4 regions of the Paenibacillus sp. FSL R7-0297 genome follow, and region 3 is predicted to be linked to each of the others. Evidence: riboswitches for the same ligand, from Rfam matches in the RefSeq annotation. Region 3 holds a riboswitch; each other region holds the start of a gene.
The links. A riboswitch is a leader RNA that binds a small molecule or an ion and turns the genes downstream of it on or off. The one in region 3 is predicted to bind thiamine pyrophosphate.
Positions count from the first base shown of each region.

Region 1: it holds a riboswitch for thiamine pyrophosphate, as region 3 does, so the genes downstream of both, thiC (phosphomethylpyrimidine synthase ThiC) here and MKZ24_RS02420 (ABC transporter substrate-binding protein) in region 3, are expected to answer to the same signal.
Region 2: it holds a riboswitch for thiamine pyrophosphate, as region 3 does, so the genes downstream of both, MKZ24_RS27370 (thiamine phosphate synthase) here and MKZ24_RS02420 (ABC transporter substrate-binding protein) in region 3, are expected to answer to the same signal.
Region 4: it holds a riboswitch for thiamine pyrophosphate, as region 3 does, so the genes downstream of both, MKZ24_RS23170 (ABC transporter ATP-binding protein) here and MKZ24_RS02420 (ABC transporter substrate-binding protein) in region 3, are expected to answer to the same signal.

Region 1 is NZ_JBBPAQ010000001.1:925,406-931,117, reverse strand. It holds gene MKZ24_RS03865 (tetratricopeptide repeat protein) at 1-1,107, shown strand, start outside; gene trxB (thioredoxin-disulfide reductase) at 1,171-2,124, shown strand; TPP riboswitch at 2,197-2,303, shown strand; gene thiC (phosphomethylpyrimidine synthase ThiC) at 2,472-4,166, shown strand; gene MKZ24_RS03850 (class I SAM-dependent methyltransferase) at 4,332-5,129, shown strand; gene MKZ24_RS03845 (DUF1858 domain-containing protein) at 5,297-5,524, shown strand; gene MKZ24_RS03840 (DUF438 domain-containing protein) at 5,539-5,712, shown strand, end outside.
Region 2 is NZ_JBBPAQ010000001.1:6,254,332-6,260,043, reverse strand. It holds gene MKZ24_RS27385 (amidohydrolase family protein) at 1-154, opposite strand, end outside; gene MKZ24_RS27380 (NUDIX hydrolase) at 258-686, opposite strand; gene MKZ24_RS27375 (SDR family oxidoreductase) at 895-1,767, shown strand; TPP riboswitch at 1,963-2,065, shown strand; gene MKZ24_RS27370 (thiamine phosphate synthase) at 2,179-2,841, shown strand; gene thiS (sulfur carrier protein ThiS) at 2,838-3,041, shown strand; gene MKZ24_RS27360 (thiazole synthase) at 3,125-3,889, shown strand; gene thiH (2-iminoacetate synthase ThiH) at 3,921-5,042, shown strand; gene yfbR (5'-deoxynucleotidase) at 5,141-5,712, opposite strand, start outside.
Region 3 is NZ_JBBPAQ010000001.1:568,115-573,826, forward strand. It holds gene MKZ24_RS02405 (pyridoxamine 5'-phosphate oxidase family protein) at 253-690, opposite strand; gene MKZ24_RS02410 (MFS transporter) at 851-2,059, shown strand; gene MKZ24_RS02415 (hypothetical protein) at 2,105-3,565, shown strand; TPP riboswitch at 3,636-3,746, shown strand; gene MKZ24_RS02420 (ABC transporter substrate-binding protein) at 3,878-4,960, shown strand; gene MKZ24_RS02425 (thiamine-binding protein) at 5,014-5,307, shown strand; gene MKZ24_RS02430 (ABC transporter permease) at 5,304-5,712, shown strand, end outside.
Region 4 is NZ_JBBPAQ010000001.1:5,286,992-5,292,703, forward strand. It holds gene MKZ24_RS23160 (DHA2 family efflux MFS transporter permease subunit) at 1-265, opposite strand, end outside; gene MKZ24_RS23165 (TetR/AcrR family transcriptional regulator) at 611-1,276, shown strand; TPP riboswitch at 1,345-1,447, shown strand; gene MKZ24_RS23170 (ABC transporter ATP-binding protein) at 1,560-2,342, shown strand; gene MKZ24_RS23175 (ABC transporter permease) at 2,323-3,099, shown strand; gene MKZ24_RS23180 (ABC transporter substrate-binding protein) at 3,096-4,175, shown strand; gene thiM (hydroxyethylthiazole kinase) at 4,251-5,048, shown strand; gene thiD (bifunctional hydroxymethylpyrimidine kinase/phosphomethylpyrimidine kinase) at 5,076-5,712, shown strand, end outside.

The DNA of each region.
Region 1 (5,712 bases), 360 kb from region 3:
GAGGTGCTGAAGCAGGACCCCGGCAATCTGCATGCGCTATGCAATATGGCGATTTTCCTGCAGTATGCAGGTGACAAGGAGCAGCTGGATTCTCTGCTGGGCATGCTTGAGGCCACTGTGCCTTTTCATCAGGAGCATGTATTCAAAATGGCCACCACGATGGGTATCCTGGGCAGGCATACCGCAGCGTACAGCCACTTCCGGCGTCTGCTGAAGGATGAAGAGGTCGCCGGGGACGCCGGCCTCTATCATTACTGCGCAGCAGCGGCCAGCAACAGCGGCCTCTACACTGAAGCGCTGCGCTGCTGGAGACAGGCTGCGAAGCTGGACCCTGAGTCGGCCGTGCCGGCATTCTTCCTGTCCCAGCTCCAGCAAGCCCGTGGAGAAGACAGACCCATGCCTGCGGTCAGCTATAATTACCAATTGCCTTTCCAGGAGCAGCTCAAGCAGTGGAAGGGGAATACAGGCAAGTTCACCGAAGAAGTACGGAACAATCCGCTGCTGCGCGCCTCGTTCTTCTGGGCGCTGCGCTACGGTGATTCCTCCACGAAGCTGCAGGTGACCGAAGCGTTGCGCTGGATTGAGGATGAGGAGATGTCCGAGGTACTGCGCGGAGTTCTGGAGCATCAGCCGCTCCAGGAGGACCGGCTGCAGGAGGCGGCGCTGTTCAGCCTGCAGCGGCTGATTGGAGAGAATCTGGAAGCAGCAGCTCCTGAAGAAGAGCAGGTGCAAGCGGCTTCCAGCCCCAAGGGCCCTGCTGAATGGAAGGAAGACTGGCAGCGGATTATCGATCATACGGTGGCCATGATGGACCGGAGGTATGATGCTGCGCAGAAGAAGGATGCAGAGTTTATCTGGAAGCAGTTCATCGGCAGCCTGTATCCGGATGTACCGTTATTCCGCAATGACGGCGGCTGGTGTGCGGCACTGGAGTACCTGACTGCCAGGCTGCACGGGCGTCCGGTCACCTTCCGCGAGGCGGCACAGCGTTACGGCGTCTCGGTCTCCATGGTAAGCCGCTATGCACGGCGGATCGATAATGAATGCGACACCCAGGGCATGCTGCCGGGAACGGACGGCTTGTCGCCGTCCACCAATAATATTTGAATCCTTTTTTCAAATATAAGAATCTATATGTTTCTCACACCTACTTGTAAGGAGGCCAATGTAATGTACAAAACGATTGTAATCGGAACAGGCCCGGCCGGGCTGACTGCCGCGATTTATCTGGCGCGTGCGAACCTGAGCCCGCTCGTAATTGAAGGCTTGCAGCCGGGAGGACAGCTGACAACGACGACAGAAGTGGAGAACTTTCCAGGCTTCCCTGAAGGAATTCTGGGTCCTGATCTGATGGACAACATGCGTAAGCAGGCCGAACGCTTCGGCGCTGAATTCAAGAATGGCTGGGTAGAGTCGGTGGACTTCTCGCAGCGTCCGTTCAAGGTGACTGTAGACGGAATGGGTGTGCTGGAAGCGGAGTCGGTCATTATTTCGACCGGCGCCTCCGCCAGATACCTGGGTATCCCGGGTGAGCAGGAGAATGTAGGACGCGGGGTCAGCACCTGTGCGACCTGTGATGGATTCTTTTTCCGTAACAAAAAAATTGTCGTGGTCGGCGGCGGCGACTCTGCGATGGAGGAAGCCAGCTTCCTGACCCGCTTTGCTTCCAGCGTAACGCTGGTTCACCGCCGTCCGGAGCTGCGTGCTTCGAAGATCATGCAGGACCGCGCGCGCGACAACAGCAAGGTGTCATGGGCACTGAACCGCACGCCGCTGGAGGTAACCGTTGGTGATACCGGGGTTAAGGGCATCACCGTCCTTAACAATGAGACGGGACTTACGGAGCTGGTGGAAGCGGATGGTGTATTTGTCGCTATCGGACATACACCGAATACCGCTTTCTTAGGCGGGCAGATTAACACCGATGCCAATGGCTATATAGTGGTTAATCCGGGCACCACAGAGACGAATATTCCCGGTGTATTCGCTTGCGGCGACGTGCAGGATACGCGTTACCGTCAAGCTATATCGGCAGCCGGAACCGGCTGTATGGCCGCCATGGATGCCGAGAAGTTCCTGGAAGGCACGATGGTGCATGACTGGAGCGAATCGCTCGATAAATAACCGGAGAAGGTTCTTGTTATTGACGGGTTTACAAAAAAAACCTATACCAGTAGAATGTATTTAATTAGATAAGATACCCACTAGGGGAGCCTGAATAGGCTGAGACGGGAAAAGTGAATTTCCGGACCCTTGAACCTGATCTGGATCATACCAGCGTAGGAAAGTGGAGTCGGACCTTTTTTGAATACAGTCTTATTGGGCTGTTCCTTTGATAAAGCCGCTCCAGGTGGAGCGGCTTTTTGACTTGCAAGAATTCGTATGCCTTGTGCTATACATGATTCTTCGGCTCAGTCTGCTGCGTGAAATCTTATCTGATTGGCTCATAGAGCGAAGAGGAGGAGATTAGAATGCCAGAAATGATGAAGAACGAAGAGGTGGACCTTTCCCGATTTCCTGCAAGCCGCAAAGTGTATGTAGAGGGCTCGCGCCTGGATATTCAGGTTCCGATGCGGGAGATCAGCCTCAGCAGAACGGAGGGCGTTGCCGGGGAAGAGGAGAACGAACCGCTTCGTGTCTATGACACCAGCGGAATTTACACCGATGCTGCGCAAGAAGCTGACATTCGGAGGGGGCTGCCGCCGCACCGTTTAGGCTGGATTGCGGAGCGTGGCGATTCGGAGGAATACACCGGAAGAGCTGTGCAGCCGGAGGATAATGGAATCCGCAGGGGTGGGCCACCCGAAGAAGCTTATCCAGGGCTGCAGCGGAGCCCCCTGCGGGCACGTGCGGGCCGCAATGTTACCCAGCTGTATTATGCGCGTCAAGGGATCATTACACCGGAGATGGAGTATATCGCGATCCGCGAGAATACCCGGCCGGAATTCGTAAGGGATGAGGTAGCCGCCGGACGGGCCATTATTCCGGCCAACATCAATCACCCCGAGAGCGAGCCGATGATTATTGGCCGTAACTTCCTGGTGAAGATCAATGCGAACATCGGAAATTCTGCGGTGTCTTCTTCTATTGAGGAGGAAGTGGAGAAGATGCGGTGGGCGACCCGCTGGGGGGCAGACACTATCATGGACCTCTCCACCGGCTCTAAGATTCATACCACCCGTGAATGGATTATACGCAATTCTCCTGTGCCTGTCGGCACGGTGCCCTTATACCAGGCGCTCGAAAAGGTGAACGGCATAGCCGAGGATTTAACCTGGGAGCTCTATCGCGACACGCTGATTGAGCAGGCGGAGCAGGGTGTGGATTACTTCACCATTCATGCCGGAGTCTTGAAGAGCTATATTCCGTTAACAGCCGGAAGAATGACAGGAATCGTATCACGGGGCGGCTCGATTATGGCCGCTTGGTGCCTTGCCCATCAGCAGGAGAACTTTCTATACACACACTTTGAAGCTATATGTGAGATTATGAAGACGTATGATGTGGCCTTCTCTCTGGGGGACGGATTGCGTCCGGGTTCTATTGCAGATGCCAATGACGAAGCACAATTCGCTGAGCTGGAGACGCTGGGAGAGCTGACAGCCTTGGCATGGAAGCATGACGTTCAGGTAATGGTTGAGGGTCCGGGGCATGTGCCGATGCACAAGATTAAGGAAAATATGGACAAGCAGCTCGAGATTTGCCGGGAAGCCCCATTTTATACTCTTGGCCCGTTGACTACCGATATTGCACCCGGTTATGATCATATCACTTCAGCCATCGGGGCGGCGATGATCGGCTGGTTCGGGACGGCTATGCTGTGTTACGTTACACCCAAGGAGCATTTAGGTCTGCCTAACAAGAATGACGTGCGCGAGGGAGTCATTACCTACAAGATTGCTGCACATGCCGCAGACCTCGCCAAGGGGCATCCGGGTGCACAGGACAGGGATAATGCGCTGTCCAAGGCGCGGTTCGAGTTTCGCTGGCGAGACCAGTTCCATCTCTCTCTGGACCCGGAAAGGGCGCTGGAGTATCATGATGAGACGCTTCCTGCGGAGGGGGCGAAGCAAGCTCATTTCTGCTCTATGTGCGGTCCTAAATTCTGCAGCATGCGGATTTCGCATGATATCCGTAATTCCTACAGATTGAGCAGGTCGCTGTAAAAAAGGCAAGTCTCGTATAGCTATTTCCCTGCTGTCCCATGCTGTAAAAGGCGTGAGGGCAGCTTTTCTTATGCGCGAATAGCACAAGATTCTTCTCCCTATTATGTGAAACCATGCACAACCGTTGGCGTAAATAGCATTATCCAAGTATAGGGAGTGAATCGAATGAGGAACAAAGACTGGCTCAAGGAAAGCGAACGTTTCAATGAAGCGGCTGAATACTATGATAGGTATAGACCCAGTTATCCATTCGCCCTGATTGAGCAGATTGTACAAGAAGCCTCTCTGACTAAGGAGTCCAGAATTCTTGAGATCGGTGCCGGGAGCGGTAAAGCCTCCGAATTATTCCTGGACCGCGGGTATGAGCTGCTATGTATTGAACCGGGCCCACAACTGGCGGAATTGGGAAGACAGAAGCATAGGGATAAAAACGTGCGATTTGTAACCTCCAGGTTTGAGCACTGGTCTGGGCCGGAGACGGATTTCGACCTGATCTTCTCCGCTCAAGCCTTTCATTGGGTGCCGCAGCCGGAAGGTTACAAGAAATGTGGGCGGCTGCTGAAGCCGGGAGGGCGGCTCGCGCTCTTTTGGAATTTTTATCTGCAGGGAGACAGTGAGATGGAGCAAGAGATTGCCGAGGTCTGTGCGGAGTATGAGGTATTCTGGTTTAATAAGCGGGATGTAATTGAACAGAGAGTGGAGCGAACTGTAGCAGAGCTGTCCGGCAGCGGAAATTTCAGAGCCCCGGAGGTCTACCGGTATCCTTGGGACAGCAGGGATGACGCGGATAGCTTCATTAACTTCCTGCGGACCTGCAACGGGTTCATCGGGCTGAAGGAAGCGGAGCAGATTGAATTAAGCGCCAGGTTACATAAGCTGATCGGCCGGAATGGCGGCACCCTGCAAAGGAATTTTATATGTACGCTTTTCATAGCCGAAGCCTTGAATTCTGTGAATTCTTAACATACATAGCTGTCCCTATGCTGTAACAGGCGTACGGGCAGCTTTTTCCTTAAAAGCTAATATGTTGTGGGGTAATTTTATACTTAGTGACTGCAATCACAATTTACCCCCCTGCCCTATGCTAAGCTGTTGCTGAGAAGAATTCTCAATTGTGAGGTGTGCAGATCTTGAGCAAAGTGTTGAAGCTAGATGAGTCTATATTGGAGCTGGTAACCAGGCACCCGGAAGCCGTAGATATTATGGCCGATCTGGGTTTCCATGATATAACGAAGCCTGGAATGCTGCAGACGGCAGGCAGGTTCATGACATTATCCAAGGGCATGAAATTAAAGAGAATAGAGCTGGAAACCGTTCGGCTGGCCTTTGAGCAGCACGGCTTCGAGATTATTGAATAGAAGGAGAGAATATAATGAGCGAACTGATTAATAACCGTGAAGTGGATGTACCGGAGCAGACACGCCGCCAGGCTATGCTGAAGGAGATCATCAAGGAGCTGCATGCGGGTAAAAGTGTAGAGGAAGTTAAGGCGCGTTTTGCCGAAGCGGTAGGCGATGTGACTGTAGCTGAGATATCTGCCATGGAG
Region 2 (5,712 bases), 5.7 Mb from region 3:
CTGGGTTATGCTCCAGCCTGCTGCTCCCTTGCCCGGCAACCGTACCGAACCGGCCATTAACAATTTCAATGCTCGCGTTGTACAGCGGCGGACGCCCGGTTCCGTCGATTAACGTCGCGTTAGTCAATCGTATAATTTCATTTTCATTTCCCATGGCAGAACTGACCCTCCCGTGAAGACTGAAGACTTCCAAGAGAAAGTATAGGATATAAAAATGTCCGGATATATATAATATTCTCATAGAAACCGTTCATTACTTACCGTATCAACCCTTCCAGCTCAAAAATGCCGTGTTCCTGAAAGTCAGTGATAATCTGGGGCGTCAGCAGGGTGAGTAATTCACTTAAAGTGCACCAGCGGTAATCGGTATGCTCTTCCGAGAGCTGGATTTCGTCACGGGCTGCACGGCATAAATAGGTGATAATCACTACCTGTCTTGCAGGGTCCGTGAGCAGGGTTACCGCGTAAAGGATACGTTCTGTCGTAAACGAAAGTCCGGTTTCCTCAAGAATTTCTCTTTCCAGTGCAGCCTCCAGGCTTTCACCGAATTCGATTTTGCCTCCGGCACATTCCCAGCTTCCGGCACCTGCAGAATCGGCGGCAGCCCGCTTGACGAGGAGGATTCTGCCCTGGTACAGGATGACACCTTTGTCGGCAACGATGATGGTTTTTGATTTTTTGGACATGAGGATAACTCTCCTTCTGCAGGCTCTATAATGCACCGGGGAACGCGTTGGACTGAAGATTTTCTGTTTGGCCGGCTGCCCTATGTGGTAAGTAAAATAACGTAAAGCGTTTTTTGCTAGGTAAGTATGATGCATAAACACCAGACTTTTAGCCATCCTAACATGATTAGTAAAACAGTATAACGGTACAGCGAAAGGAGAATGGATTATGCCAGACACCAGCAAACAACCCGTCAAAACCCTGCCTCCACAGGTACAGGACCAGCAGCCCGGAATTGAAAGCGAGATGAACCCGCTTCCGGAGTTTGAAACCTCGGCTTACAAGGCAGCAGGCAAGCTGCTGGGCAAGGCCGCGCTCATTACCGGAGGGGACAGCGGAATCGGTCGTGCCGTCGCCGTTCATTTTGCCAAAGAAGGGGCGGATGTAGTGATATCCTATCTGAATGAGCATGAAGATGCGGAAGAAACCAAACGCCAGGTGGAGCAGGAGGGGCGGAAGTGTATTCTGATCTCCGGTGATATCGGAGTTGAGGCCTTCTGTCAGGATCTGATTAATAAAACCATTGAGGGACTCGGCAAGCTGGACATCCTGATTAACAATGCGGCAGAGCAGCATCCGCAGGATAAGATTGAGGACATTACCGCCGAGCAGCTGGAGCGGACGTTCCGGACGAATATATTCTCCATGTTCTATCTGACCAAGGCAGCGATGCCCCATCTGAAAAAAGGCTCCACGATCATCAACACCACATCGATTACGGCGTACCGTGGCAGCCCGCAGCTGCTGGACTATTCGTCCACCAAAGGAGCGATTCTCAGCTTCACCCGCTCCCTGTCGATGAATCTGGCGGACAAAGGTATCCGCGTGAACGCGGTAGCACCGGGACCGATCTGGACGCCGCTGATTCCGTCTACGTTTGACGCGAAGAAGGTTAGTGAATTCGGCGGCACCCAGCCGATGAAGCGTCCGGGACAGCCGGAAGAGCTGGCGCCGGCCTATGTATATCTGGCTTCTGACGATTCCTCTTATGTGAGCGGTCAGGTCATGCATGTGAACGGTGGCGAGATCGTTAACGGCTGACCATGGGCACTGCTTTGTAAGCCGGATAAGTTTATACAGGTTTAAGGCATCAAAGGTTCAAACAGATGAAAAGTCAGCCGGAAGGCTGGCTTTTTTGCCGCTTAAACCTGCTGGATTTAATAACTGAATCTATTAAAGAATAGCTCTTACAGGAATAATATGCTAATATACAAACTGCAAGAACAATAGAATATGAACGATCACTAGGGGTGCCGCAAGGCTGAGACGAACATATCTGTTCGGACCCTTTGAACCTGATCTGGTTTATACCAGCGTAGGGAAGTGGAGAATGAATAATGCAGCGGGGGTAACGGCTTACCCGGTATTCCTGCTTATATTCCGGACTGCTTCCTGATACAGGGGGCGGTCTTTTTGTATTTTCCGGAATGCCGTATAGAGGGGGAGGTGAAGGTGTTGAAAGAAATCCATTTGATCTCGGACGGGAGGCTGAATCCGGAGCAGTATGCCAAACTGGCTGCTGCTGTACATCCCATGGTGGATTATATCCATCTCCGGGAAAAAGCTCTGTCCGCACAGGAGCTTCTGGCTGCCGCAGAGCGGTTGCTGCAAGCGGGGGTTCCGCCCTCTAAGCTGGTCATTAATGACCGGATAGATGTGGCTTTGGCAGCAGGGGCAGCCGGCGTCCAATTGGCCTGGCACAGTCTGCCGCCTGCCGGGGCGCGCGGCATTGCCCCGGGCCTGCGGCTGGGCAGGTCGGTGCATTCCCAGGAGGAAGCGGCACGCGCTGGACGGCAGGGAGCGGACTTCTGTCTGTATGGACATGTATTCCCCACGGCCTGCAAGCCCGGACAGCGGGAACGGGGCCTGGCGCAGTTGGAAGTGGCCGTCCGCTGCAGCAGTATACCGTTGATTGCCATCGGAGGCATCACACCGGGCAATACCAGGTCAGTTCTGTCAAAGGGTGCTGCCGGAATAGCCGTAATGTCCGGGATATGCGGAGCGACGGACCCTGCTGGCGCCGCTGAGGCCTACAGATCATCCGTTCAGGCCGCAGCGTGTGCTGAAGTCCTGAATGAAGCCCCCGCACCGGGCAAAGGAGGTGAACAGGAATGAATTTGACTGTTAACGGACGCAGCGGAAGGTATGAAGAGAGCTGCCGGACTCTGGCTGATCTTCTGGCCCGCCCGGAGTGGACCGGGAAGCTGGTTATTGTGGAGCTGAATGGTGAGATTGTCGGCAGGGATGCTTATGGAGATACCTTTCTGGATGAGGGGGACCATGTTGAACTGGTTCATTTTGTCGGCGGAGGCTAGGCGGGCCTTGCACGCGCAGCAGACGGAACAATGCAGATACGTAATTTAGCTTAAGGCAGTGACTTATCACAGGAGGCGATATGATGCAAGATCCATTGGTAATTGGAGGAGTTACTATAACGAGCAGACTGTTCATCGGGACCGGAAAATACAGCCGCAACACCCTTATTCCCGAAGTGATTGCCCGCTCGGGATCACAGGTTATTACGGTTGCCCTGCGCCGGGTAGATCCGGAGAGCAAGGAGAATATCATCAGCCATATTCCTTCCCACATGACCCTGCTGCCCAATACCTCTGGTGCACGCACCGCAGAGGAAGCGGTACGCATTGCCAGGCTGGCAAGGTCAGCGGGGCTGGGAGACTGGGTGAAGATTGAGGTTATCAATGATCAGAAATATCTGCTGCCTGATAATACCGAGACGATCAGAGCCACGGAAATCTTAGCTGCTGAGGGTTTCGTTGTTCTGCCCTACATGAGTCCTGATCTGTCAGCCGCACTCCGGCTGAAGGCGGCCGGAGCTGCAGCCGTCATGCCGCTGGGAGCGCCAATCGGCTCTAACCGCGGGCTGCAGACCAAGGAGCTGATCCGGATTCTGATATCAGAAACGGGTCTGCCCATCATCGTGGATGCTGGTATTGGCAGACCCTCCGAAGCTGCTGAGGCGATGGAAATGGGCGCAGCCGCTGTGCTGCTGAACACGGCAATTGCCACCGCCCGGGACCCGCAGCTGATGGCGGAGGCATTCCGCGAAGCGGTGTCGGCGGGGCGGAAGGCCTATCTGGCCGGGCTGGGTCCGGTGGAAGAGACAGCCGCAGCTTCTTCGCCGCTGACCGGATTTCTGGCCTGACTGATGCTGTTTAAGAAGAGGGAGGAAGGACATGAGCTTTTATGATAGGCTGAACCGGATGGACAAGCATTCCTATGAGGGGGTATGGAAGCAGTATACTGCGCTCGATGTGAAGCGGGCACTTCGTCTGGAGCAGTTGGACGAGGACGGGCTGATGGCATTGCTGTCACCGGCAGCAGAGCCTTACCTGGAAGAGATGGCGCAGAAGGCGCATAGACTGACACGTGCTCAATTCGGTCATGTGATGCAGCTGTTTACACCGATGTATGTGGCTGATTTCTGCGTCAACCATTGTACCTACTGCAGCTTTAGCTCTATCTATGATTTTCCGCGCAAAAAACTGACACTGGAGGAGGTCCGGCGGGAAGCGGAAACGATCGCAGCCACAGGGCTGCGCCACATTCTGATTCTGACCGGAGAATCCCGGAATCAAAGTCCGGCCAATTACGTGAAAGACTGCGTGGAGGTGCTCCGCGGCTATTTCTCTTCAGTCAGCATTGAAGTGAATCCGCTCACTACCAAAGAATACGCTGACCTCAGACAGGCAGGAGTAGACGGTCTGACGCTGTATCAGGAGGTCTATCATCAGGAAACCTACCGCAAGCTGCATGTGAAGGGCCCCAAGCGGGTGTACCGCAACCGTCTGGATGCGCCCGAGCGCGGCTGCCTGGCCGGATTCCGCTCGGTAAATATCGGAGCCCTGCTGGGAATGTACGAATGGCGTCAGGAGGCTCTCGCGACTGCACTGCACGCCAGGTATTTGCAGGACAAGTATCCGGAGTGCGAAATCGGTTTGTCCATTCCCCGTTTTCGGCCGTACCTGGGGGAATTTAATCCAGAGAGTGATGTAACCGACCGTGCACTGGTGCAGATTATACTGGCCTACCGCCTGTTTCTGCCGCGTTCCGGTATTTCACTGTCCACGCGGGAGCCGGCAGCCCTGCGCGATCATCTGGTCCATCTCGGCATCACCAAGATGTCTGCAGGGGTATCCACCGAAGTAGGCGGACATTCCCTGGAAGGCGGGACTCCGCAGTTTGAAATCTCGGACAACCGCAGCGTGCATGAGATTAAGGAGATGCTAGAGACAAAAGGGCTGCAGCCGGTGTTCAAGGACTGGGACATCCTGGATGAGCCTTTAGCCATGCCTTAACTGGATGCAAATAACCCGCCTCACGGCGGGTTATTTGCATTGTTGGGCGAAGCGGTCCGTACGATGCTGCATTCTTCAAGCGGCCGCACGGTCTCCGGCTAGTCGGCTGGCTTCTCCGGGCGCATTCTTGAAGACAGCTCGTCCAGCGACAGCTCAAACCCCGGAGCCATATGAGTTAGGAAATACTCCAACTCCGGCAGGGCAAGCCCGTGCAGCTTCGCGCCTGTCTGCTCCCGGGCGGCCGCGAATTCGCGGTTGCCTGCGGCGGTTTCCCAGACGCATTTCAGATATGCGTCGAGCACATCCGCCGCCTTGACGTAGCGCAGCAGTCCGGCATCCTCAGAGCCGGGCGGGCTGTCCTGCGGCTGCAGGAGCGGCGCATAGACTGCGCTCAGCTCCGGCGGGATCATCGCCGCGAGGCGTTCAGCGGCGACCCGCTCCATCTCGCGGAAGCTGGACAGCAGCCGCGGGTTGTTATGCTTCACCGGCGTGGCGATGTCGCCGGTGAATACCTCGGTGGCGTCGTGGAACAACGCCATTGTGGATGCGCGGTCGGCGTTCAGCGACCGGCCGAAGTGGACATTGCCGATGGTGCACAGCATGTGCGCCAGCAGGGCCACCTGGAACGAATGCTGCGCCACGTTCTCCGGGGCGGTGCTGCGCATGAGGC
Region 3 (5,712 bases):
TATAGCATGGTTTCCCATGTCCCATCTATTATTTGCGAGATGCACAAGTGGAAACGGATACCGTCCTTTTTAAAGGACGGTATCCGTTTCAGCGAGAAATAGAAGGATAAGTTATCGTGTGAAACCTGTAACTTCTTATATTTGCACAACACGGCGAGGCCTTTCCCGAACCCTACGGCTCAGGAAAGGCCTGATCATAAACATTGCCTCTATTATTATAATGGACCGGGTCCTTTCAGTACCGTTGCTTACTTACTTGGATACCGCAGTTGCTCCCTGCCATACACCGTGTTCCTTATTTTTACCCATATATTCAATCCGTGTCGGAGATAGCTCCAGGATTACATAGTCGGGATCATCCGGTCCCTTGAACCATTGCTCCAAGGATGTGTTCCATACTTTCGAACGCAAACCCTCATCTTTGGTGACAGCTACTGTGGCTTCAATCTCCAGCACATCCTTGCCGCCACCCTGCTCGTAACCCAGCAGCAGGCAAGCATTCGGATTATCCTTAAGCTCCTCTACCTTATGGGTCTTGCGGTTCGTAGCCAGATAAATGTTCAATCCGTCATGAAATACCGCCATATAACGCACCTTAGGTTTGTTGCCGGCTTCTATCGTGCCGAAGGACCCGAACTTGTTGTCATCCAGCGCCTGTATGATCGTTTTCTCCAGCTCTTTGTTATCCATTGACGAGAAAGCTCCTTTCGAATTCATGTGAACATAAGTTTATATATTCACATCCGCAGTTTGGATTTATTATAAAAACTGTGCTTATTATAGTGTACCCGTTCGGTTCATAATGAATCCGGATTATGTTCATAAATTCACCCAGAAGGAGTCTCTCCCCTTGAAAAAATTAATCTGGATCGGCTGTCTCTCCTATTTCGTCATCGGGCTTGCCCATGTGGTACTGGGCTCTATTCTGCCTGTGCTGCTTCAGCATTATGACCGCAGCTACAGTGCGGGAGGCGAGCTAATCTTCAGCCAGTTCGGCGGCTTCCTCGCCGGTGTGCTGGTCTCGCCGCTGCTGAACCGCCGCTTCGGCAAACGCGGCGGCATCCTGATCGCCACCGGAATGCTGCTCTGCGCCGAAACGGCCTATGCCTTCCTCCCGCCCTGGGGCTGGATGTACGTGATTGCGGTAGCCGCAGGCTTCGGCTTCGGCATGATCGAAGCCGTCATCGGCACGATTATTATCGCAGCAATCACCGAAGGAACAGCAATTGCTATGAGCAGGCTGGAGGTGCTGTTCGGTGTAGGCGCACTGCTCATGCCGCTGGCCGCAAGTCCGCTGATTGCCGCCGGCAGCTGGAGGCTGGCTTTCCTGATCGTTGCCGCCTTTTCTCTGGTTTCACTGCTCTTCTGGGCGAAGAGCAGCTTCGGTCCGCTCCAGGGTGTGCTGGATGAGCGGCCTTTACGCACTGCCGCTGCCGCTGCCTTCGCAGACGCAACAGCACCCGGAACAGTATCCGTTGCCGGTAAATCCGGACGCCTGCCGTACAAGGGCAAACAGTGGGTACTCCTTGGACTGTTCATCGTCTTCTTCTTTCTCTATGTAGGTACCGAGATGAGTCTGGTCAATTTCATGCCGGCGATCTTCATCGCCAAGCTGGGCATGAGCGAAGCTGCGGCAGCGCTGACGGTTACCTTCTTCTGGCTGGCTATGTCGGCGGGCAGACTGTTCGCCGGTGTGGTTGCCGAGCGGATTTCCTACCGCATCTACGTGCTCCTCAGCTGCTTCGCCGCTTTGCTGCTGCTGGTTATTTTCCCGTTCGCCGAGCACCGGATTGCCGCATTCGCCGTCATTCTGCTGCTCGGGCTGTTCATGTCCGGCATCTTCTCCATCGCCCTAGTCTTCGCAAGCAAGCTGCTGCCCGGTGCGGAGGAATCCACGCCAAGCATCATGATCGCCTCGGGCGGAATCGGCGGCGCGGTGCTGCCGCTGCTGACCGGCTGGTCCATGGACCATATGCAGGTGGCCCAGACCTCAGGGCTTCTGGCCGCTTTTGCCGCCGTATTATTCCTGCTTAGCGTGGCTGCCTGGAAAATCGGGTAATATAGCAAGAGATCAATATCCTGTGAATAAGGACGGAATCCCTATATGGCTGAGCTGCACTCCGACAGACCTGAACCGCTGCTGCATACTGCATTGCTGCAATTCATTTTCCCCTTCTCCCTCAAGGCCGGACAGGACCAAGAACTGGCCCAGCGTCTGCAGCAGGACGGGTTTACGCGTTTTTTTCTCGATAACAAGGATCTTGAGCATGCCTATTACGGGGAGGGCTACTGCGTCTCCCATGAGAGAATGGAGCGCAGCTACCTGCCGTTCGCCGCTCATGTCCTCTTTCCGCGTGAGAAGGATGCTGATTCCTTCCGCCGCTTTTCCCGGGTGAACAATCTGCAGTGCCAGCTTGAAATGCCGTTTCAATCCGTAAATTTCCGCGTGCTGTCCACGGATGTGTTCCTCTGTCCGTTTGATTTGGGCTTCCTGACCATAAGAACGGCTATTGAAGAAGAGCATCTCTCCTTCAGCACTGCGCTGGAATTCGCCGACCGCTTCCGTACACTGGAGGACGTATCCTACCAGGATAAGCAGTCCTTTATCCATTGTCATAAGAAGTCTTTCGGCCAGGTGGAGGATTTCGTATTCAAGAATCTGATTGCCGGGCTGGAGCCGTTTCTCGACCCTGCGGAGATCGATGGCGCGTATTTCGAGACCTTGCCTTTTTTCGTGGACGAACGGATGCTGGTGCAGGCTTTCTACGGCTTCAACCGCGAAGAAGAATCGGAGGAGATCAGTACCCTGCTGCGCTACCGTGCCTCCCAGCTGGATGGGCTGAGTATGGAGGGCAAGCCTTATACCAGTGCCAGCGATCCCGAATATATCGAGCAGTACACCTCTGAACATTGCTACAGCCGCTGGGGGCCGGACACCTATTATATGACCAATGAGCAGACCTTCTGCTGCCTGAGCCGGGCCGAATCTGACATCGCCACCCCGTTGATTAACCAGATGTACGGGGAGTATTATTATGGGCTTCTGCTGAGTGTTTTTCATAAAATCGTGCTGCTGAAGCTGGCCAATCTGCATTCCCGGCTGCGCATCAACCACGATTATGACGAGATCGAGAATCTGATCTTCCTGATTAATAAGTTCTCGGCCAAGTTCTACTTTCTGGAGCTGATTTCGCAGTCGCAGGGACGGGAGATCTTCTTCCAGCTGCGCAAGGTTTACGGCAACGACGCCCTGTTCGATGAAGTGAAGATGACCTTGAATGACCTGTTCCAGTATCAGGATAAATTCCAGGCCAAACGCCGGGATACGCTGCTGATGGTCCTGACTGTATTTACGGTAATAAGCGGGATTTACGGGATGAATCAGGTCATTGAGGACTTGAAGGCACCGATCGATTGGAGCAAAATGCTGGAGTACTCTGCGTTTGAGTACCTGGCGCTGTTCCTCACCTTCTCCGGGATCGCAGTCAGTCTGGGCCTGACGCTGAGAGAGGTGTGGAACGGAATACGCAGCCGCCGTAAGAAGCGGTTCTATGATAGGGATTGAGGGGGAGGCTGGACAACCAGGAAGCTGGCGTCTATAATACACCGTAAGAACATAGCAATACCCGTGAACTTCATAGAACCAGGGGTGCTGGAATTGGCCGGCTGAGATTGTATCCCACAAGATACTGACCCTTATACCTGATCTGGATAATGCCAGCGTAGGAATCTTCATTCAACCCCGAGCCCCTTCATAGGCCTGAAGTTGAGCTCACCTTGCGCAAGTAACTGGCGTCCCGGTCTCCGGGGCGCTTTTTGGTATGGGTTACTCTGAATTTTGGAAGACCAGGGATTGCTGGAAGGAGAGAGAAGAGAAATGGGAGTCAAAAAAGTATTACCGCTGCTGCTCAGCTCTATGCTGGTTATTGCGATAGCCGGATGCGGGGGCGGAAACAGTAACGCAGGAAATGCCGGAGGCAGCACACCTGCCGCCGGGAGCAGCACCGCTACACCTGAAGCAACCGCAGCCGCCAGTACCACCGACGCGCCTATAGAGCTTACCCCGGTTAAGATTGCGCTGGACTGGACGCCGAACACGAATCACACCGGCCTGTATGCCGCCAAGGAGCTGGGGTATTACGCTGAGGAAGGTCTGGATGTAGAGATTGTGCAGCCTGGCGCTGCCGGGTCTGACACGATGGTTACTTCCGGTGAAGCCCAGTTTGGCATCAGTGCACAGGAGGCGCTCACCCTGGCCCGCCTGCAGGATGTGCCGCTCGTATCCATCGCCGCTATCATTCAGCATAATACCTCCGGCTTTGCCGCTCCGAAGGACCGCAATATTAAGACGCCGAAAGACTTCGAAGGCAAAACCTACGGAGGCTGGGGCTCTCCTGCGGAAGAAGCGGCCATGAAAGCGATCATGGATCCGGAAGGCGGAGATGTCAAAAAAGTGAAGCTGGTAAACATTGGTGAAGCCGACTTCTTCACTGCGGTGAAACGCGATATCGACTTTGCCTGGATCTTCTACGCCTGGACCGGGATCGAAGCCGAACTGCGCGGCGAGCCGCTGGATATGCTGTACCTGAAGGATTATGCGCCGCAGCTGGATTACTACACACCGGTGCTGACCACCAGTGAGAAGGAAATTGCCGAGCATCCGGAAGTGGTGAAGGCTTTCCTCAAAGCTACGTCGAAAGGATATCAATACGCGATCGATCATCCGGAAGAGGCGGCCACAGTCCTGTCCGATGCAGTGCCTGATCTTGATCCCGAGCTGGTGCTGGCCAGCCAGAAATGGCTCAGCCCGAAATACAAGGACGATGCCGCCCGCTGGGGGGAGCAGAAGCTTGAAATCTGGCAGAATTACGCAGAGTGGATGTACGGCCTGAAGCTGCTGGACAAACCGCTGGATGCCGCAAGTACATTTACGAATGAATTTTTGCCGGAAGGCCAGTAAACACCGGGTGGAATAATACTGACCCTAACTTACATGAGAGGAATGAATAATAAATGGCTAATACACTGCTTAGCATTCAGGTAATTCCCAAGACTCCAAACAATGAGGATTCGATCCCTTACGTGGACACTGCGATTGAGGTAATTCAGAAGTCGGGGGTCAAGCACCAGGTGAATCCGCTTGATACTACCATGGAAGGCGAGCTCAAGGAGCTGCTGGAAGTTGTACGTCAGATGCATGAGGCACTGATTGCCTCCGGCAGCCCGAGCGTGATCTCCCAGATCAAGATCGCCCATAATCCCAGCGGTATTAGCATGGACAAGCTGACGGAGAAATACCGGCCGTGAGAAGCACCTGGAGACAAATCTGGCCGCCCCTTGTGGCGGTCATCTTTTTTCTGGGCGCATGGCAAATTGCGGTATCGGTGTTCCATATCCCGGCCTGGCAGCTGCCGAGCCCGTCCGATATCGCGCGTGAATCACGCGGCAACGCCTCCGGGATCTGGGCGCATACGGCCGCAACGCTGCGCCTGACCCTGATCGGCTTCCCGGTCGGCACCGGCATCGGCCTCATTGTCGCCCTGCTGCTCCATCTGCTGCCCTGGCTCAAAAGAGCACTCTATCCGCTGCTGATCCTCAGCCAGAATGTGCCCTCCATTGCCCTTGGACCGCTGCTGATTATCTGGTTCGGCTTCGGCCTGCTGCCCAAAATCGTCCTGATCACCCTCGTCTGCTTCTTCCCGGTTGCTGTAG
Region 4 (5,712 bases), 4.7 Mb from region 3:
CTGTCAAAAAGACGTTCTTAGCCCCGAACCGGTCAGACAGCCAGCCTGACAGCGGAATGACCGAAGCCTGCGCCAGCATATACCCGGTTACAACCCACTGCAGCGTATGCAGGTCTGTATTGAAATCCACCACTAGTCTGGACAATGCCACATTCATTGCGGTACTGTCCAGCACAACCATAAATACGCCGGCAATAATAGCCAGCAGCGGAACTAGAATGCCGGATAACCGGAAATCGGCATCCTGCTTCAAGGTCTGATTCATACTCCTTCTCCTCCTGAATTGTCCGCAGTCAGCTACGTTGACCTGCGGGCAGGTTTGTCTATATAATTAGTGAACGGACAATTGTCCGTTATCGCATTTCATAGTCTACGGACAATTGTCCGATGTGTCAATTGTTTTACATAATTTCCTGTAAACAACACACAAGTTACCAGTGAATTACTTCGGGCTAGCGGAATACGTCAATTCCCCCTCACTTGATTCGTTACCGGCAGTATAGAGATTTATTAGAACTCACTGTAGGCATAAATGTTGTTTATTTTGCAGCTTTGATTCATGGATAGCCGGGTATCCGGATGGATTGTTGTATGACTGAAAGGGGATATTATGAAAAAAACAGAAACGGAAGTTGAACCTGTAACATCAGCAGCTCCCGAGAACACAGGGCACGCAGATAACGCTGCAAAAGAACCCGCCGATCCTTATATGCAGCGGATACTCGAAGCGGCCCGCCAGCTGTTCACCGAGAGCGGCCTCGAAGCTGTCAGTATGTACGGCATCGCCAAACGGGCCGGCATAGGACAGGGATCGCTGTACCGCCGCTTCACCGATAAGGGCGAAATCTGTTCGGCTCTGCTGCTGGACAGCACCGAGCAGTTTCTGTCGGGGATGGAACAGCAGCTTGCTGCCAGCGCCGGTGAAACGGCTGCCCTCGCGCATCTGCAGAGCAGCATTGAGCAGGTCGTTGGTTTCATTGAGCAATATGCGGAGCTCTTGAATATGATCAAATCTGAATTCACAGGCAAGAAGCAGCTTACCCAGTTCGAACATCCTTTTTTCCAGCGGCTCGGGAGGATTATGAGTGAACTTCTGCACCGCGCATCCGCGAATGGAGAGATTATCGGGATTGATCCCCGCTTCGCTGCCACAGCACTTATCTCTGTACTTAGTCCCGATCTTTACCTGTATGAACAGAAACGGAACGGATCCTCCAAAGAGGAAATCTCGCAGGGAATTGTTGCATTGTTCATAACCGGCCTCTCCAAGCGCTGAGTACAGGCTCTTTACAAGCGGAGGAATTATGGTATATTAAGTAGCAATTACGAATTCAATAGCACCTGTTATTTCACTAGGGGAGTCGGCCGACTGAGACGGAGCTTAAGCTCCGGACCCTTGGAACCTGATCTGGATCATACCAGCGGAGGGAAGTGGAGCAGAATGTATCAGCGGTTCCGCGTCTTTGCAAACTGACTGTACCTTCAGACCCATTCATTTCCTCCGGAAATGGATGGGTCTTTCTTGTTTTCGTAGCGTAATCACTTTTCCCTAAGGAGGCTTGCTTCTCCATCCTATGATCAACATCGCGAACCTGTCCTATTCTTTCGGCGCAGCTTCAAGGGCTCCGGTCTTCTCCGAAATCTCCATGAAGGTCCGCCGCGGGGAGTTCATCTCCGTCGTGGGGGCCAGCGGCTGCGGCAAAAGCACGCTGTTCAAGATTATCGCCGGCCTGCTGGAACCCGGCAGCGGCGAGGTTGCACTGCACGGGCAACCGTCCAAAAACACCTCGGAGCGGCTCGGCCAGGTCGGATATATGCCGCAGCGGGATCTCCTGCTGCCGTGGAGAACCGTGCTGGACAATTGCCTGCTGCCCTGGGAACTGAAGCGGAGCGGCTCCAAAGAGGAAGCCGTTATCCAGATTCGCAGCATGCTGCAGCAGTTCGGCCTTGGTGAGACCGGGGCTGCGTATCCGCATGAGCTGTCGGGCGGCATGCGCCAGCGGGTTGCGGTGCTCCGCACCCTTGCCGCCGGGAATGAGCTGCTCCTGCTGGACGAGCCGTTCGGGGCGTTGGACGCCATAACCAAGCGGGAGCTTCACCGCTGGCTGCTGGAATTATGGTCGGGACTGGAGAAGACTGTGCTGTTCATTACCCATGACCTTGAAGAAGCGCTTCTGCTTAGCGACCGCATCTATCTGATGACCGGCGGTGCCGGGGGCGGTATGCAGGAGTTCATCACCGGTCTCCCCCGTCCCAGACATCACAGTCTGAATTACGAACCGCAGTTTGTTGCCCTGCGGAAGGAGTTGGAGCTGAAGCTGTATGACAACCGTCTTTTATAGAAGATTGCTGCGGGAATACAGCCCGGCTATTCTGCTCGTGCTGCTGATCCTTGCAGTCTGGGAAACGGTGTCCCGGCTGGGGCTGATTCCTCCGTTCATCCTGCCGGCCCCCACTGCCATCTGGAGCGCTCTGATGGAGGAGCGGCGTCTGCTCTTCGGTGTGCACCTGCCCGCAACGCTGCTTGAGGTACTAACAGGCTTCGCTCTGTCCGTCTTCTGCGGCAGTCTGCTGGGAACGGGCATGCATCTATTCAGGCCGATGGCCAAGGCGCTGTATCCGCTGCTGATTATCAGCCAGACGATTCCGCTGGTTGCCCTCTCTCCCCTGTTTATCATGTGGTTCGGCTACACCTTGTGGAGTAAGGTCGCCGTAGTGTTCCTGACCGCCTTCTTCCCGGTGGTTGTCGGCACCTACGACGGGCTGGGCAAGAATACGGAGCAGTACCGCGAGCTGTTGTTGACGCTTGGCGCGAACCGCTGGCAGATTCTCCGCAAGGCTGCTGTTCCGCTGGCCCTGCCGTCCTTTTTCTCCGGACTGAAGCTGTCGGTAGTGTACTGTGTCATAGGCGCTACCATCGGCGAATGGCTGGGTGGCAGCCAGGGGCTCGGTTACTTCAGCCGGAGAATGGCCGGCAATCTGCAGAGTGCCGAGATGTTTGCCGCTGTTGTGCTGCTGTCCGCTCTTGGGATCACTCTGTTTCTTTGTATTGCTACGCTTGAGAAGTTATTTTTGAAGAAAAGAGGACGTTATTCATGACTCCAATCCGCTATACCCGTTATCTCTACCCCCGTAGTGCTCAACCTTATAAGTTGCTGCCTTATGTACTGCTACTGTCTGTTCTTTTGGTTCTGCCCGGCTGCGCCGGCAATAACGGGCCGACTGGCTCCGGCTCATCATTGGCATCATCCGCTCCGGCGGCAGCCGCAGACGGTACAGCCCATAAGCTGACGATCATGCTCGACTGGTATCCGAATGCCGTTCATTCCTTTTTGTATGCAGCTCAGAGTGAGGGGTATTTTGCCGAAGAGGGGCTTGATGTTGAGATACAGATGCCTGCCGACAGCAACGACGCGCTGAAGCTGGTAGCTGCCGGACAAGTCGATCTGGCCCTCAGCTACCAGCCGCAGGTGCTGATGGCCCGGGGAGAGCAGATTCCGGTCAAATCCGTCGCCGCTCTGGTACGGCATCCCCTGAACCATCTCATGGTTTCCGCAGACAGCGGAATAACCCGCCCCGGAGAGCTCTCAGGCAAGCAAGCCGGTTACTCCTCCATTCCGCTGTATGAAGCCATGCTGCACACTATGATCCAAACCGATGGCGGCGATCCCGCCTCCCTGAAGCTGATTGACGTTGGCTTTGAGCTTATCCCTGCCCTCTCCACCGGGCGTGTGGATGGAATTATGGGCGGCTTCATCAACCATGAGCAGCTGATATTAGAACAGGAAGGCCATCCTGTGCGTTCGTTCAATCCGGTAGACTACGGGGTTCCTGATTATTATGAGCTGGTGCTGGTCGCAAGTGACCAGGGTCTACAGGATTCCTCGGCATATTTCCAAAAGTTCATGAATGCTGCGCGCAAGGGTCAGCAATTCGTCACTAAGCAGCCGGAGCAGGCGCTGAAGCTTCTGCTGGAGCATCAGGATGCCACCGCACCGCTTGATGAAGCCATCGAGAAGCGCAGCCTGGAAATTCTGCTGCCGCTTATGGACGCCGGGTCACAGCCCTTCGGATATCAGGATACCGCTTCCTGGGAGAATGTCCGTAAATGGCTGAGCGAGGGCGGTCTGCTGGCAGAGGAAGTTGACAGTGCAGATGCTTTTATTAATTTATAGAACATGCTTTCGAAGTTAGTTTTGCGAAATGATCTCAAGCATGCGTATGCTATCAAACTTTCAGGAGGAATAATCATGTCTTTTGTATCTAAGGTACGGCAGGCAAATCCGCTCGTACATAACATTACCAATATTGTTGTGGCTAATTTCACCGCTAACGGACTGCTGGCGCTGGGGGCTTCCCCGTTCATGGCCGACGCACTGGAAGAGGTGGCGGATGTTGCCGCGATGTCCGGGGCGGTCGTGCTGAACATCGGTACACTGAATGAAGCCGCCATCGCTTCAATGGTGAAGGCCGGACAAGCCGCGAACCGGCATGGTGTCCCGCTCGTGCTCGATCCCGTTGGAGCAGGCGCTACACCGTACCGCACTGACGTTACCGCGAAGCTGCTCGGTGAGCTGCAGCTGACCGCTCTGCGCGGCAATGTGGCCGAAGTTGCCAATGTCGCCGGAGAGAGTTGGGCGAGCAAAGGCGTCGACGCCGGAGCAGGTGACGGCGATGTGATTGCCTTGGCGAACAAGGCTGCGCGGAAGCTGGACTGCGTGGTGATCATCACCGGCAAGGAGGATATCATTACCGACGGCACGCGCACCTACATCGCCAGCAACGGCCATTCCATCCTGACCCAAGTGACGGGAACCGGCTGTCTGCTCAGTGCCGTAGTAGGCGCATTTCTTGCAGTAAGCGGCGGGAATGCGCTTGAGGCAGCTGCCGAAGCAATCTCGTTCTACGGCGTGGCAGCCGAGATTGCCGCTGAAGCCGCGGAAGGACAAGGACCCGGCAGCTTCCAGATGGAGTTCCTGAATCAATTGTCCCTGGTCACACCAGATATCTACAGCAGCCGGTCACGCCTGCAGCTGCTTGAACAATAAACCGCACCTTATAGAGGAGAATATCCGATGACCCTTATACGTAAAGCGTTAACGATTGCCGGCTCTGACAGCGGCGGCGGTGCCGGTATCCAGGCTGATCTGAAGACCTTCCAGGAGCTTGGAGTCTACGGAATGTCCGCGCTCACTGCGGTCACGGCACAGAATACCTTAGGCGTTCAAGGTGTATATCCGCTGGAGCCGGAAGCCGTTGCTGCACAGCTGGATTCTATTGGGAGCGACTTGGCGCCAGATGCCATTAAGACCGGTATGCTGTTCAGCAGTAAGATTATCGGTGTTGTCGCGGATAAGGTGACAGCGTACGGCTGGCAGCAGCGGCTTGTGATCGACCCGGTAATGATTGCCAAGGGCGGGTCCGCTCTGCTGCTGCAGGAAGCCGTGCAGGCACTGATTAACGGATTGCTGCCTCTGGCACTTGTGGTTACTCCTAATCTTCCCGAAGCAGAGATTCTCACCGGGATGAAGATTAATGGAATAGCAGACAGAGAACAGGCTGCAAGACTCCTGCATCAGATGGGGCCGCAGTACATTGTTCTTAAGGGTGGACATGATCCGTCAGGCGATCAGCTGGTGGACCTGCTCTATGACGGCCGGGAATTCCAATATATGACCAGTCCGCGGATCGAGACCAGGCATACGCATGGGA